Regions from separate parts of the Hungatella sp. L36 genome, predicted to be linked through region 2. Evidence: riboswitches for the same ligand, from Rfam matches in the RefSeq annotation. Region 2 holds a riboswitch; the other holds the start of a gene.

Region 1 (7,593 bases), on a different contig from region 2:
CTTCCCATAAAGCCCTTCCAGAACTCCCGCTCCGCCTCGTCGTCGGTCTGGCGTCTCGAATAGGAACCGTCCGGCAGCGTGATAGCTTCCTCCCAAAGCCGGTTAAAATCAGCGATTTTCACCCGCTCCTCCAGATATGTCATAAAGTCTGCCTCCTTTCAATTCCCTCTTTTCATCTGTGAACCAGGAAACCACCTCTCTGTCATGGGATATGAAGAGATATGCGATTCCTTCCCGCTCCTGAATTTCCTTTAAAATATTTAAAATCTGAGCCTGCACCGACACATCCAGCATGGATGTGGCCTCATCCAGAATCAGCACCTCCGGTTCAGGCAAAAGCGCACGGCACAACGCGGCCCGCTGTATTTCCCCTCCGCTCACCTGATGCGGATAGCGGTCCAGCACCGCGCGGCCCAGTTTTACCTGGGTGAGCAGCTTTTTAAGCTTCTGATCCGCCTCCCGGCAGCCATAGACTTTCGCCGCCTCCATCACGCTCCTTCCGATCTTCCAGTTGGGATCCAGAAACGATTCCGGATGCTGGGAAATATACTGCACGCGCCGCCTGAACTGCTTCATGAGCCGCCTGTCTTTTCCATTCACGGGCTGACCGTGGAAACAGATCTCCCCGCTGTCCGCAGGCTCCATCATGAGCAGAATTCTGGCCAGCGTGCTCTTCCCGCTTCCACTGGCTCCCATCAGCCCCAGCGTCTTTCCCTTTTCCAGCTGGAGACTGACGCCGTCCAGCACCTCCACCTTCTGCCTCCCCTGGTAGGCTTTCGTGATCTCCCGCATCTCAAGCATACTGAAAACACCTCACAATCCGGCCCTCTGTCTCATAGCCCTCCGGCCTTTCACAGAAACACCGTTTCTCCGCGTCAGGGCATCTTGACGCAAACTTACATCCGCCAATCTGTTCGCCGGGCGCGGGAGCGCAGCCCTTCATGGGATGCATACCGTTTACCGGCAGCGACTGTAAAAGTCCCCGGGTATAGGGATGCTTCGGATCGGCCAGAACATTCTTTCCAAATTCGATCATCTCGCCACTGTACATCACTGCCAGGCTGTCACAGAGACCCGTGGCAAGCTGAAGATCATGGGTTATGATGAGCATGCCCTTGATCCCCCTTTTCTTCACCGTATAGAGGGTCTCATAGAGCTGATGCCGCAGCGCCTCATCAAGCCCCTTGGAAGGCTCGTCCGCAATCATCCATTCCGGGCAGGAGGCCGTTCCCATGGCAGCCGCCGCCCTCTGGTTCATGCCGCCGCTCAGCTCAAAGGGATAGGACGACAGCACCCGTCCGGCCTGCTGGGGCTCAAATCCAAATTCCACCAGGAGTCTGGCTGCCATTTCGTTTTTCTGGCCCTTCTGGTTTCCCACGGCCAGCGCCTCCCTGATCTGCCCGCCGATTTTCCGCACCGGATTAAAGGAGTCTGCCGGATTCTGAGGAATCAGCCCCAGTTTTCGCCCCCGCAGCTTCCTCATCTGTCTGGAGTCCAGCGATAAGAGATTCTGTCCATTCAGCCAGATCGCGCCTTCCGTCCTGGCGTAGGCGGGAAGCAGACCCAGAATCGCCATGCCCAGCACAGATTTCCCGCATCCGCTCTCTCCGATCAGACCGGTGATCTCTCCCGCCGCAAACCTGGCATTTACGTGGTCAACCGCCTTCACGAGTCCGTCCTTCACTTGAAAATGCACCACCGCATCCTGGACGGTCAGATTATCATCCATCAATAGCCTCCTGCCTCCCCTCTCTTGTGATCCATCACATCCCGCAGCATGTCGCCCACCAGATTGATCCCGAGAAGCAGGAGCACCAGACACACGCCCGGCGCAATAATCAGATGGGGATAGGAACGGAAATTCATTCTGGCATCGTTTAACATAACACTCCAGTCCGGGTTAGGCGGCTGTATGCCAAGCCCCAGAAAGCTGAGTCCCGAAATGGACAGAATGCAGCGGCCAATCCTGGTGGCAAACAGCACAACCGTATTGCCCTTCATATTGGGCACGATGTGTTTCCAGATAATCGCCTGATCGGAGACTCCCAGAATCTTAAGCCCCTTCACGAAATTCTCCTCCTTCAGCCGCAGCACCTCCGTGCGGATAATCCTGGCAAATCCGGTCCAGCTGGTCAGCACAAGCGCGATCATCAGACTCTGAAAGCTCGGTCCCATGATCCCGGCGATGGCGATCATTAAGCTGGTTCCCGGCAGTCCCTGAAAGATATTCATGCAGACCAGGATCACATCATCACAGATGCCTCCGTAATAGCCTGCCAGCGTTCCTACCGCCATGCCCGCCAGCATGGACAGCACAGTCGCTGTCAGTGAAAGAAGAATCGAGCTCCTTCCGCCGTATAGGATCCTGCTGAAAATATCTCTCCCCAGCAGATCCGTGCCGAGTAGATGGGCCGCGGACGGCGTCCTAAGTGTCTGGGACATATCGACGGCATTGACTTCATAAGGAGCCAGCACAGGCGCCAGAACACTGCCTGCCAGAATCACGGTCAGTATTACAATTCCGATGATTCCCGGAATCATCTGTCTCTTACTCATTTCTGCCTCCCTCCCCGCGCTTTCCGCCGTCTCCCAGCCGTATCTTCGGATTGAGCCATGCGCATAGTAAATCTGCTGCGAGAGAAACGGTGACATAGATCACGCCGGTAAACAGCACATATCCCTGAATCACCGGATAATCCCTTGAATGAATGGCCTCCAGCACGTAGGAGCCGATTCCCGGAAGGGAAAACATATTCTCAATAATCACGGAACCTCCCAACATTCCCCCCAGGTAATTACCGAACAGCGTAATCACCGGAAGCACCGCGTTGGGAAACGCGTGACAGAGCATCAGCCTGCTCTTTTTAATCCCCTTTGCGTCAGCCGCCAGCATATACTGCCTGCCGAACTCCGTCAGCATGGAGGACCGCATCAGCCGCTGAGTCATGGCGATATTGGCGCAGGCCAGCGTGACCGACGGCAGAATCATATGACGGATGCCTCCCACGCCATTGGTGGGGAGCAGCTTCCATTTTTCACCAAACAGGATAATCATGACGATTGCCAGCCAGAATGACGGTACTGCCATCATAAGATTTGTAAGAAATTTCATTCCCTGATCGGGCGCGCGGTTCACAAACGCCGCAGAGAATATTCCGAAGGATATCCCGAAGACGCACACCAGTGCCATCCCGGAACATGCCAGTTTAAGCGTCATGGGCAGGCGGCGGAGAAGTTCTCCGCTCACCTGCGAGTGATCGCTGTATGATCTGCCTAAATCTCCCTGCAGTACCTTTCCCGCCCAGCGCAGATACTGGACCGCACCGGGATCATTTAATCCCAGCTCTTCCCTCTTGGCCTCTAAAAGCTCCGGCGTCACCTGAGAGACGCCATCCCTTCCAAGGGCCATGGCCGCAGGGTCTCCCGGTGTCAATAAGCCCAGCATGAAGGCCATGACGGAAATTCCGATTAACACAGGAATCACGGACAGAATCCGCCGAACTATATATCGAAGCATCTCATACTCTCCCTGTTTACTGTGCCCAGCCTACCTTTGTCAGATCCAGTCCGTAGATCTGCGCCTCATATCCGGCCAGTTTCTTATTGTAGACCATCAGAGTCTTTTCGTTGTAGAGAGGAAGCACAGGCTGTGTCTCAACGGAGATTTCCTGCAGCTTATCGTAAGCTTCCTGACGCTTTACCAGATCGATCTCCGCATCCGCCTGATCGATCAGGCCATCAATTTCCGCGCTCTTTACTCCAAGGCTGTAGTTCACGTTCTGATCGCCTGTGGAATACATGAAACGCTTAAAGATGGTGATGGCTTCCATATTGGAAAGCCCCTGCTGGCCGCGTGCAATATCGTAATCCCCGCTCTTCATCATATCCTTCATGGCCGCCCAGTCATAGGATTCGATGGTCACGTCCACTCCGATCTCCGGAAGAATCGCCGCGATCAGCTCCGCCTCCGCCTTCTGCTCCGTGTTGTCCTGCTGAACCAGATACTTTACGCTGACTCTCTGATCTCCCAGAACCTCTTTTGCAAGCGCTTTTGCCTGCTCTGCGTCGTATTCCACCGGGAAGTCCTTATAGAACGGCGTGCTGTAGTTTAAGATATTGGAAGTAGGGGATGCGTATCCAAGATAGATATTATCCGCAATGGCGTTTCTGTCTACCAGAAGGCTGAACGCCTTTCTCATTCTGACATCATCAAACGGCGCCTTTGTTCCATTGAGGCACAGGAAATCGATCATGGTAGAATTGGTCGTCGTGATCGCAAACTGGTCATCCTTTACAAGCTCCACAGCGAGAGCCGGCGTGATCGCCTTTAAATCGATAACGCCCATGATTTCTCCGGACTTCATAGCGGAGAATCTGGTATTGACATCCGGGATCGTCATCACGCGGATTGTCTTCGCCGCAGCCTTCTCTCCCCAGTAATCCTCGTTGCGCTCCAGGAGTACGTACTGATCCTTAACATTCTCGGTAATCTTAAATGGTCCCGTACCCTGTGCAATGCCGGTGTAATTATAATTTTCATCAAAGCATTTGGGGCTGTACATGGCGCTTCCGAAATTGGTCATGGTAAAAAGAAGGGTCGGTGAGGCCTCTGTAAAGGTCAGCTGCACCGTATAATCATCCACCTTCGTTACCTGGTCAAGATTCGGATAAAAGCTGTCGATGTTCAGGCTGTAGAAGCCGGAAGGCTTCACCTCTGATCTCATCCGGTCAAAGTTATAAAGCACTGCGTCCGCATTGAACGCTTCGCCGTCATGGAATTTGACGCCTTCCTGTAAATGGAAGGTCCAGGTCTTCGCATCGTCAGACATCTCCCAGCTCTTCGCCAGCTTTCCTACCGGCTGTCCGGCTGCATCCATCGTGATCAGCGGTTCCCATACATAGAGAATTACGCTGCAGTAGTAGGCGTCATCCACGCCAGGCGCCACATTCCGGTAGCCCGCCAGGACAATCTCATCGTCCGGATTCACGGCCGCTTCTGTGGTCTTTTCCTCTGAACCTGTTTCTGTACCCGCCCCGTTCTTTGCCTCAGCACTTGTCTGAGCGGTCTCTGTGCTCTGTGTGCCGGCCTTCTGACCGGAACAGCCGCTCAGCATCAGGGTCAGAATCACCGCCAGGAGCGCGAACATGGAATACGCGCTTCGTCTCTTTTGTCTCTCTTTCATAGTTCCTCCATTCGTCTGCTTTTCGCAGGTATCATCCTTGTATAACTGCATATCATACCGTAATTCATAAGCGCAGGCCAAATCAGAGGCCGCCGGAAGCAAAAAAAAGAAACGCTTTTTTATTCCGCGTTCCCGTCATCAGGCATAAACTATTAAGCCCCTTCTGCGCCTTACGGCAAAAAAGAGCTTCTTTATCCCAGATGCATTGCCTTACACGGAGGCTTCATCTTTTCCTATTAAGCAGGTTTCCTGACTTACAGATCAATGCTCCATCTTCCCTTCTCACATCTTTGATGCAATGGATTTGAAGATATCGCTCCCTGAATACAGTGACCGGATCGCTCAGGATTCTCACCTGATTCCCTCTTGAACATGCACTTAATATCATATGATTCAATTATACTTCCCTATCATAGCACAAAGTTCCGTTCTGTTCCACCTATTTAATCATTGCCGCAGACTATTTTTCCATGTCGAGGAGATACACGTCCGCGCCTTTCCACACCGCGGTATGAGGCAGGGAACCGCAGTATAAATGTCGTTCCCTCACCAGCCGCGCTCTTCACCGTGACCTCTCCCCCGTGCTTCTCCACGATGTCCTTTACGAGGGGAAGTCCCAGACCGGCTCCGCCCACGGCGCGGGACCGGGACTGATCCACCCGGTAAAACGGTTCAAAAATATGGGGAAGCGCTTCTTCCGGGATTCCAATTCCCGTGTCTTCGATCTTCACAGTCACACCATTATCATCTCTGCCCGTGACAATCGAGATGGACCCATGCTCCCGGTTGTATTTTGCCGCGTTCTCCAGCAGATTGCTCATAACGCGGTAAAGCATGACGCGGCTGCCGGTCAGGCTGATATCCGGCGTATTCTCGATGGAGACGGTCAAGTCCTTTTTTCGGATCAGCGGTGAAAGCTCATAAAGCGTTATGGCAAACACTTCGCTCAGCTCCACTTCCTCCTCCATCTCGTGGTCCTTATCCGACGTCAGGCGCATCAGGTCCTCCACCAGACGGATCATCCGCTCCGTATTCGCTTTTACGATGGTCAGCACCTTTTCCATGCGGTCCGGCGAGGTCTTCCCGTCCAGCTCCAGAACCTCCAGATTCACAAGAATCGTGGCAAGCGGCGTCTTCAGCTCATGGGCGGCACTGGCGGAAAAGCGTTTCTGCCGTTCAAATGAAGCGCTGACTTTGTCCATCATATGATTAAAAGACCGGGCCAGCCGGCCGATCTCATCCTGTCTGCCCTGTATCTCCACGCGGTTCGACAAATCATTGCCGCTGATCTCCTCAATCGCGGACGACAGCTCCTTCAGCGGCTTCAGCACATGGCCCGCCATCAGCCACGTCGCCCCGGTTCCCAAAATAAGGACCAGAAAAAGGGCCGCCATCCCCCATAGGTTAAACTGCGTGCCCGCCTTTTTCAAGGAAACGGTAACCTCCTGCAAGTCCATATTTTCGTTAGGGACTCCCTCTTTTTTTACACTGGTGATGATAATATCCTGGGGCTGAAACGTCATCTTCTGCTCTAAGTCTCGTACGAAAATGCGGTCTGCCCCAAATAAGAACATGCTGGTCAGTATGACTGCCACACTGGCCATCACCAGGGCCGACAGAAGGGTCAGCCGCATGCGGAGTGACAATTTCTTCATCATAGAGGTTCCTCCTTATCGATCAGATATCCGGCGCCGCGGATACTGCGGATGATTTCCTCATCCGTAACCGCCTGAAGCTTGCGCCGTATGACGCTGATATAGACCTTCACCTGATTGGAAAAGGGATCGGCCTCCCTGTCCCACACATGCTCCAGCAGTTCCTCTGCACTGACCGGCCTGCCCATGTGAATCATCAGATATTCCAGAATTGCGAATTCACGCATGGAGAATTCCAGCGGCTTTCCCTGAAAAGCAGCGGTCTTTAAATTGGAATCCAGACAGAGACCTCCCCTCGTCAGGGCGGCCTCTGTCTGGATAAATGATCTTCTCAGCAGCATACGAATGCGTGCCTCTAATTCCTCAAAATGAAACGGCTTGGTGAGATAGTCGCTGGCTCCGCTGTCCAGCCCGATTATCTTGTCTGCAAGCTCCGAGCGGGCAGAGAGAATCAGCACCTTCGCCGGGTTCTCCATGGACCGAATGTGCCTCAGCACTTCCATGCCATCCAGACCGGGGAGATTTAAGTCGAGCACCACCAGATCATACTCATTGATCCCGCACTGTTCGACCGCGTCGGCGCCGTCACCTGCGGCGTCCACCGCATACCCGCGTCTGCGCAGGCCGTAGCACAGCGCCTCCCGCATATCTTCCTCATCTTCCACAATCAAAAGTCTCATGGTAAATCAAATCCTCTCATCCTTTTTGGTATCCCGATAAAATCCTTCTACTCAGCCGCGACGACGCTGTATACG
Region 2 (7,593 bases):
CATAACTGAATATCACTTTCCCCCTTTTCGTCCAACCGTTCCCCATACCTTGCAAAATCATACCGTCTGCCGTCGTCAAACCGACAGGTGGATTCAGGAAACCACTCCCCATAGATGTATTCCACCACTGGCTGGAGGCTGTCCTCATTCCTTCCGCGGAAGGAAAACACAGCATAACGGCCGGCCGGGAATGTAAATTCCTGCATTCCCCTGGGAACCGTGTGTTCTTCGGCGACCTCTGCTCCCGCAACATACCGGAACACCTTATCCATTCCCTGGCAGGGATAATAAGAGTAGTCATTTACCCCAATCAGAAATTCCTCGTCCGTGCGGCCGGAGATCCGGTCCTTTTTCGCATGAAGCCGCCTCCAGCACCTACCGATTACAGAGAAACCGCCCTTTGTGGAACCGCAGCAGCCGACGATGGATATCGTCTTTGCCTCCGTCATGGCCACCTCAAGTATCCTGTCCCCCCGCAGTTTTTCCCGGCGGGAGGCATCGTATTTCAGCTGCAGCGGGAAGAAATCACCCTTCTTCCGGTATTGGGATGGACTGTGTTTAAAATACTTCTGAAACGCCCTCGAAAATGAGCGCTGCGTTTCGTATCCGGAAGCCAGCGCAATTTCCAAAACAGGCTGTTCCGAAAACACCAGCATACGGGCCGCCTCAGTCAGCCTGCGCCTCATAAGATAGGTATGCATGGGAAAACCGGTAACAGATGCAAACATGCGGTGCAAATGGTATCTGGAATAGTTGAAAGCCACAGCAATACTTTCTAAATCCAGCCGCTCCTCCATCAGATGTTCTTCGATATAGTCAATGACTGCAGCTATTTCTTCTATATTAGTTGGTGTGTGATTCATCTTGTCACTCCATTTGTCATCCATTCTGCTCCCCATCTTACCATTCCTATCGGCCGCCTCATCGTAATTCGCAGCCTCCAATTCACTCGCCATAATCCCCGCCTCCTGTCTTTTCTCTATCATACCAGAAAACAAGAACATTTTTGTCACATTTCTTGCTGCCTGCATGCTTTCCGACAGTCCAGTTTTTTCCATTCTCCTTCCTTTTATCTCCCGTTCTCGCATTCTGGCTGTCAGGCTTGCAGCCACAGGCAGAAAATAAGCCGGGAAATTCCATCAGAAGGAATTTCCCGGCTCTATAAAACTGCTTGTTTTATTTATTTTCTTTTTTTGTCATCCATTTCTTCCGCTCTACGAAACGTCCCATGACAAAGGCCATGATGCCGACGCCGATTCCGGTCTGAATGCAGAACAGCAGGCTTTCCACCTCGCCCGGGAGTTCGCCCTGAATCAGGGTTTCCATTACCGGGGTGAACCACGGCTCATACTCTTCTCCACGGATCTCCGCCACCATCTGGCTTCCCGCATCGTCGGATCCGCCGAATTCTGCGCCTTTTAACGCGAACAGCGGAATAATTGCGATCAGGCAGGCAATGACCAGTAAAACGGTTACAATCATTTTTTTATTCTTATCCATCTTATTTTGCCTCCTTTGCAAATCCGATACTGGAAAGCTCCGGCCCGGCGTAGGATTCCAGCGCTATGATGATAACAGTGGTGAGAAGTCCCTCAATGATGGCCAGCGGCAGCTGTGTCGGCGCAAACACGCCTAAAAACTTCGCCGCAGACAGAGCCACACCGCCCTGCTCTGCAGGATAGGCCAACGCCAGCTGAAGGCTGGTTACGCAGTATGTAAACAGATCGCCAAGGGTAGCCGCAAGAAATACGGATACGTAGCGGTTTACCTTTAACTTTCCGCATAATTTATAGATCCCAAAAGCCACGAACGGACCAGCAATCGCCATAGAGAAGGTATTGGCACCCAGCGTGGTGAGTCCCCCATGTGCCAGTAAAACTGCCTGGAAAATCAATACGATAATTCCAAGGATGCTCACTGCCGACGGCCCAAACAGGATCGCCCCGAGACCGGTTCCGGTCATGTGGGAGCAACTGCCCGTAACAGACGGAATCTTCAGGGACGAAATCACAAAAATAAACGCCCCGGCCATGGCAAGCACGGTGATGTTCTTTCTGTTTTCACCCAGTGTACGGCGTATGGAAAAAAATCCGGCGGCCAGGAACGGCACACAGACAGCTCCCCATACCAGGCAGTAGCCCAAAGGCAGATACCCCTCCATAATGTGCATCGCATATGAGACCGGCATAACGCCGAACGTAAATGCAAATGCGACTGCAAGTGTCATGATTCTTTTTTCTTTCTTCATCATCTCTATTCTCCCTTCAAAAAAAATAAGCACCTCATCCGATGATTCCCACTCATCAGACCGGTACTTTGACGACAGCCTCTTCTTCGCTCTTATCCCCTGTCTTCACAGAGATCTCCGGTTTTCCGGACGCAAAAAAAGGCTTCGGCCTCCGGTCATCGCTCGTAACCGGACGCATCGTATCGCAACAGGCAGGTCTTCTGACTCAAGGTTCATCACAGCAGCTCATCTTCCCGGTTACCCAGTGATTTATCGAGCCCTGCTCCTCTTTTACAGCGGCGGGACCGTAAGGGATTTTCACCCTTTTCCCTATTATCCTGCGGAGAATTTCACAGGCACCTCTTGCGTAATTCTATTGTATTGTACACGAAAACGGCTCCGGCTGTCAAATACATTTAACGCCGTCTGCTCTCATTTTCAAACTGCCGGCTTCCTGCTGCTGGCACAGCAGCCGTTCCAGTTCCTCTGCATCTTTTGCATATGAACCGTCAGGCACAAGCCCATGGGCCGCCAGCCGGCTGCACACATCCATCAGGACCGGCTTTCTTAAGTTCGCCTGCGATACCACGCTTTCATCCTGGAAAATGCGGCGCGGCGAGTCATCCGCAATCAGACGGCCTCCGGCAAATACCAACGCCCGGTCCGCCCATCTCCAGGCAAAATCCACATCATGGGTAGAAATCAAAAGAGTTTTCCCCATATTCCACAGCTTATCCAGAACTGCCTCGAATATTGCCGTATTCAGAGGGTCCAGCGAAGCCGTCGGCTCATCAAACAGGAAGAGTTCCGACTCCATCGCGACAATATCCGCGATACAGACCCGTTTCTTCTCACCGCCGCTGAGATAGTGAGGCGGCCTGTCTTTCATTTCTACTAAGTTCATACAAGCAAGGGCCTCATCCACGCGCCGTTTCACCTCCGCGGCCGGAAGCTTTAAATTCATGGGCCCGAATGAAACCTCCGCGGCCACCGTTGATGCGATAATCTGATTATCCGCCTCCTGAAACACAATTCCAACGTGCTTTCGCAGCTCATTCCGGTTCTTTTTTGTAATTTCGGTACCCCGGTATAAGATTTTCCCGGAATCCGGTGACAGCACGCCGTTCAGATTCAGAAAACACGTGGATTTTCCTGCTCCGTTGGAACCCAGTACCGCGATCCGCTCGCCCTTTCTGACCGATAAGTTCACATCCTGCAGGGCCGTTTTCCTGCTGTCATAGGAATAGCAGAGATGCTCTGTCTCCAGAATCACATCTCCTTTGTTCTCGTCCACATACTCACCACCTTTTCTCTCATTTTCTCTGTATCACTCCGATGTCGGACTACAGTAAGATCCACACCGCCGCAATCAGCAGTAAGTATCCTGCTGCCGCTGCCGCCTGGCTTCCCCTGATCCGCTTCTCTTCCTCCAGGAAACAGAGATCCCCGTCGTAGCACCGGGATAATAGAGAGTCATAATACGTGTCCGCCCTTTTTAACGATGCCACCAGCAGATTGCCGGCAGTGCTTCCGAAGGTACGGCAGGATGTCCTAAAATCGCAGGTTCCCAGCCGGGAAACAGCGGCCTGTTTCATCTGACTGTGGGTGTCGCTCAAAACGAAAATAAAGCGGTAAATCAGATACATCAGTTCCACAATCATTTTCGGTACGTGTATGCGCTTTAAGACTCCGATCATCTCACTGGCCGGCGTGGCAAGCGTCATCATGTACATGGCACTGACCGCCCCCAGCGCTCTGGTAAACAGCAGTACAGCCTGCAAAAGCCCGGCCTTCGTCACATAAAGCGAAAACCATGGAACGCTTATATACCAGTCGCCGTAGGGCCTGCGCGAAATACCTGCGGCAATCGCCACGGTCCCCATAAAAAGAAAGGCGAGAGGAATCGTAAGCAGCTTTAAATACCGTGCAGGCGATAAGCCTCCCGCCATAACCGTAATGCAGGCCATGGTAAAGATTACAAATACCGACACCGACAGCTTGTCCGCCGCGATGCACAGACAGAGCGCCGCCATGCCCACCGCCATCTTAAGCCCCGCATTCCAGCTTCTGAGCCGCGACTCATAGGCATAGAAATCAATCGAATGCGCCGCATCGTGTTTATGACCTCTGTGAATTGGTTTCACCTCCCTTGATCTATTTACCGGCATTGGCCGATATGACCCATTATATAACGGGAGGAGGCGTATGGCAAATAAAATGGTAATTTATCCCTTCTTCCCTTCACGCTTCCGATACCATCCATACCACACCGTAAAGAACACAATCCCATACACCGAAGCCAGCGGCACCGCCAGTCCGATATCAAACAGGCTGGCCCCATCCTTCAGGCTGAACACATACGACAGCGGCACCCTCACGAGAAACGACGCCGTTATTCCCTGCAGCATAACGGGAAGCGACATGCCATGGCCGTTAAAGTAGCCGATATAACTGAATACAATACAGGTAAGTATGGCCTCCGGGCTGAATCCCTTTAAGTACTCCGCGCCCCGCACAATATAAGCCTCATTGGAGGTAAACAGCGACGCCGGGATATCCCCTCTGAAAAACGTAACCGCAAAGATAAACACGCCGACGCAGACGCCGAGCCCCATTCCCGTGAGCATTGCCTTCCTGGCCCGTTCCTCTTTGCCGGCCCCCACATTCTGAGCCACAAAGGCCGACATGGACTGCATCAGCGCAGAAGGGATCAGCATGACAAAGGAAATGACCTTCTGGGCGATTCCATACCCGGAGGACGCCTCAAGGCCGATTCCATTTACAATCGCACAGAGAATTAAGAATGATATATTTGTCAGCATTTCCTGAAGCGCCAGCGGTATTCCCAGCTTTAAAAATACCAGAATTTCACGGTTAAAGCGGATATCACTTTTCTTAATGGTGAACGGAAGCTTCTGCCTGCGGATGATAAGCAGAGACAGGACCACGCTGACGGCCTGGGCCAGAATCGTGGCCAGCGCGGCGCCCGCCACATTCATGTGAAAAACTGCCACGAAAAGCAGATCTCCAATAACATTTACGATACAGGCGATCAGGACAAAAATCAGCGGCAGCTTCGAATTTCCCAGTCCGCGGAAGATGCCGCTGATCACATTATAAGCTACCACGAATACAATCCCCACACCGCAGATTCTCACATACTGCACCGTCAGGTCGTAGGCCTGTTCCGGGGCATTGAGCAGTGATGCAAAGACAGGAGCCAGAAACAGAAGCAGGGCCATGATGACTGCCGTAAAAATCACAAAAAAACAAACCGTTCCTCCAATTACACCGCCGATCCGTTCGTTCCGCTTCTCTCCGAGGTAACGGCTGATTAAAACCGTCACGCCCATCACAAGAGCGGTAATCACAAATGTAACCAGATTGATGATGTTGCTCCCCGTCGCCACCGCCGAGATACCCGCATCGGTTCCAAACTGCCCCACGACGAGTAAATCCACTGCGCCGTACATCGCCTGCAGGATCAACGCTCCCAGCACCGGTACCATAAATTTGACAAGTTTCCCCACGATACTTCCCTGAGTAAAATCGTCCGATAATGTGTTATGCTTTGACATACTTCTCTCCTTCCTAACGTTCCAGGTTCTCCAGCATTTTCTCTGCAACCTTCATAAATGTATTTAAATCTTCCTGGGAGATTCCCTCAACGAGCAGTCCCTCCGTCTTCTGGATCTCCTGCTGCAGCGCCAACCGGATGTCCTCAGCCGCCTCCGTAAACTGAATTTTCTTATATCTCCCATCCTCTTCACTGCTGACCCGCTGTATCATCTTTCTGCTCTCCAGCGTCTTCAGAAGCTCCGTAGCCGTCGATGGCCGCAGCCCGAACTCTTTCTCAATGTCTTTCTGATACAGCGGCCGGTCTCTGCCGTCAACCAGGATAAAATCCAGAATCCGCCCCTGAACCTCTGTAATTCCGAGATTTTTCCCCATCTTTTCCGATCTGCGCCTTAGGCGTATGGAAATTTTATTGATCAGTTTTCCTGTATCCATTGTGCTTCCCCCTGTGCTTGGCTGAATTTGGAATCTATATAGTTCGGTTCCTAACTATTAGGTTATAACACATTTTCAGTAAATGTCAAGTGCAAGATTGATTCAAAAAAAGCGCCTCTCCCGCGAGTCAGGCCCGCGCCGGAGAGGCGCACACAATGCGAAGCACCTAAGCATTTAAATTCTTCACAGTTTCCCGTATTATCAGTCTGTTTTCCAGATAGACCCGCCGGTTATCGATGATTCCGTCCTCCAGACGGCGCAGCAGAATCCGCGTCCCTTCCCGGGCGATCTCGCCCATGTTCCGCTCCACAGTAGTCAGCTTCATATTCGCATAGCCCGACAGATCCCAGTTGTCGAAGCCCACCAGCGACACGTCGTCCGGCACCTTTAGGCCGACCTCGGTGACTGCCTCCCGGGCGCCGAATGCCATCTCATCGTTAAAGCTTAAAATTGCCGTCAGATCCTGTTCCAGAAGCCGCTTGGCCGCCTGATATCCGCTGGCATAGCGGTATGTACCGTGTTCCACCGGCAGACTGTCGGGATCCAGACCGTGTTTTGTCATGGAGGCGCGCCAGCCGCGGTGACGCAGCCTGGTGGAATCCAGATTCGAATTCCCTTCGATAATGCCGATTCTCCGATGCCCGTTTTCCAGAAGGCAATCCATGGCTTTTTCCATGGCTCCGGCCTCATCGGTGGTAACGTTAGGCACATCCAGAAATACCGTCCGGCAGATGGCTACCATGGGAATCCCCTTATTCAGGACTTCATCCATGAATTCCAGATCATCGTCCTTCTGCGTAAGCACGATAATTCCATCCAAAAAGGAGGGATTCAGCGTTCCCGGCTCATGCATATCAATACCTTTGACAATGACATTATATTTGCTCCCCACCACGCTGTAGACCCCGGTCAGCACATCGTGCAGAACGAAGGGGGAACTCATCTTGCTGATGGTGGAGAAGTAAAGACCAATCACGTAGGACCGTGACATCTTCAGCTGAATCGCCGCCTGATTCGGCACGTATCCCATCTCTTCCGCGATTTTCAAAATACGTTTCTTTTTATCGGACTTGTCCGCATTCGGATCATTTAAGGCTCTGGATACCGTAGAGTAAGACACTCCCGCTTTTTTTGCCACATCCTTGATCGTAACTGCCATATCCCACACTCCCTGCCACAAATACGTAATAGATTTAGTATACCTTTGACGTCCGAAGATTGCAACACCTTAATTCTCTGAGTTTTACTTTAAAGGGAGGCAGAGGTTACAGCCCGGTCGGTCTCTGCTTCCCGGTCTGCCCGGCTGTGAACTGCACCAAACAAAGAAGGACGGAGGTACAGCAGCCTCCGCCCAT

The links. Region 2 has a riboswitch for cobalamin ahead of H8S80_RS26595 (energy-coupling factor ABC transporter permease). Riboswitches for the same ligand answer to the same signal wherever they lie in the genome.
Region 1: linked by a shared signal. The riboswitch ahead of H8S80_RS23515 (ABC transporter substrate-binding protein) and the one ahead of H8S80_RS26595 (energy-coupling factor ABC transporter permease) in region 2 are both predicted to bind cobalamin.

The regions. Positions count from the first base shown of each region.
Region 1 is NZ_JACOPC010000012.1:15,198-22,790, reverse strand. It holds gene H8S80_RS23540 (class I SAM-dependent methyltransferase) at 1-143, opposite strand, end outside; gene H8S80_RS23535 (ABC transporter ATP-binding protein) at 109-801, opposite strand; gene H8S80_RS23530 (ABC transporter ATP-binding protein) at 794-1,729, opposite strand; gene H8S80_RS23525 (ABC transporter permease) at 1,729-2,556, opposite strand; gene H8S80_RS23520 (ABC transporter permease) at 2,549-3,517, opposite strand; gene H8S80_RS23515 (ABC transporter substrate-binding protein) at 3,534-5,183, opposite strand; cobalamin riboswitch at 5,406-5,580, opposite strand; gene H8S80_RS23510 (sensor histidine kinase) at 5,627-6,841, opposite strand; gene H8S80_RS23505 (response regulator transcription factor) at 6,838-7,518, opposite strand; gene H8S80_RS23500 (hypothetical protein) at 7,566-7,593, opposite strand, start outside.
Region 2 is NZ_JACOPC010000015.1:44,598-52,190, forward strand. It holds gene H8S80_RS26585 (AraC family transcriptional regulator) at 1-956, opposite strand, end outside; gene H8S80_RS26590 (energy-coupling factor ABC transporter substrate-binding protein) at 1,177-1,500, opposite strand; gene H8S80_RS26595 (energy-coupling factor ABC transporter permease) at 1,502-2,251, opposite strand; cobalamin riboswitch at 2,422-2,606, opposite strand; gene H8S80_RS26600 (energy-coupling factor ABC transporter ATP-binding protein) at 2,634-3,521, opposite strand; gene cbiQ (cobalt ECF transporter T component CbiQ) at 3,571-4,371, opposite strand; gene H8S80_RS26610 (MATE family efflux transporter) at 4,453-5,805, opposite strand; gene H8S80_RS26615 (MarR family winged helix-turn-helix transcriptional regulator) at 5,819-6,238, opposite strand; gene H8S80_RS26620 (LacI family DNA-binding transcriptional regulator) at 6,405-7,397, opposite strand.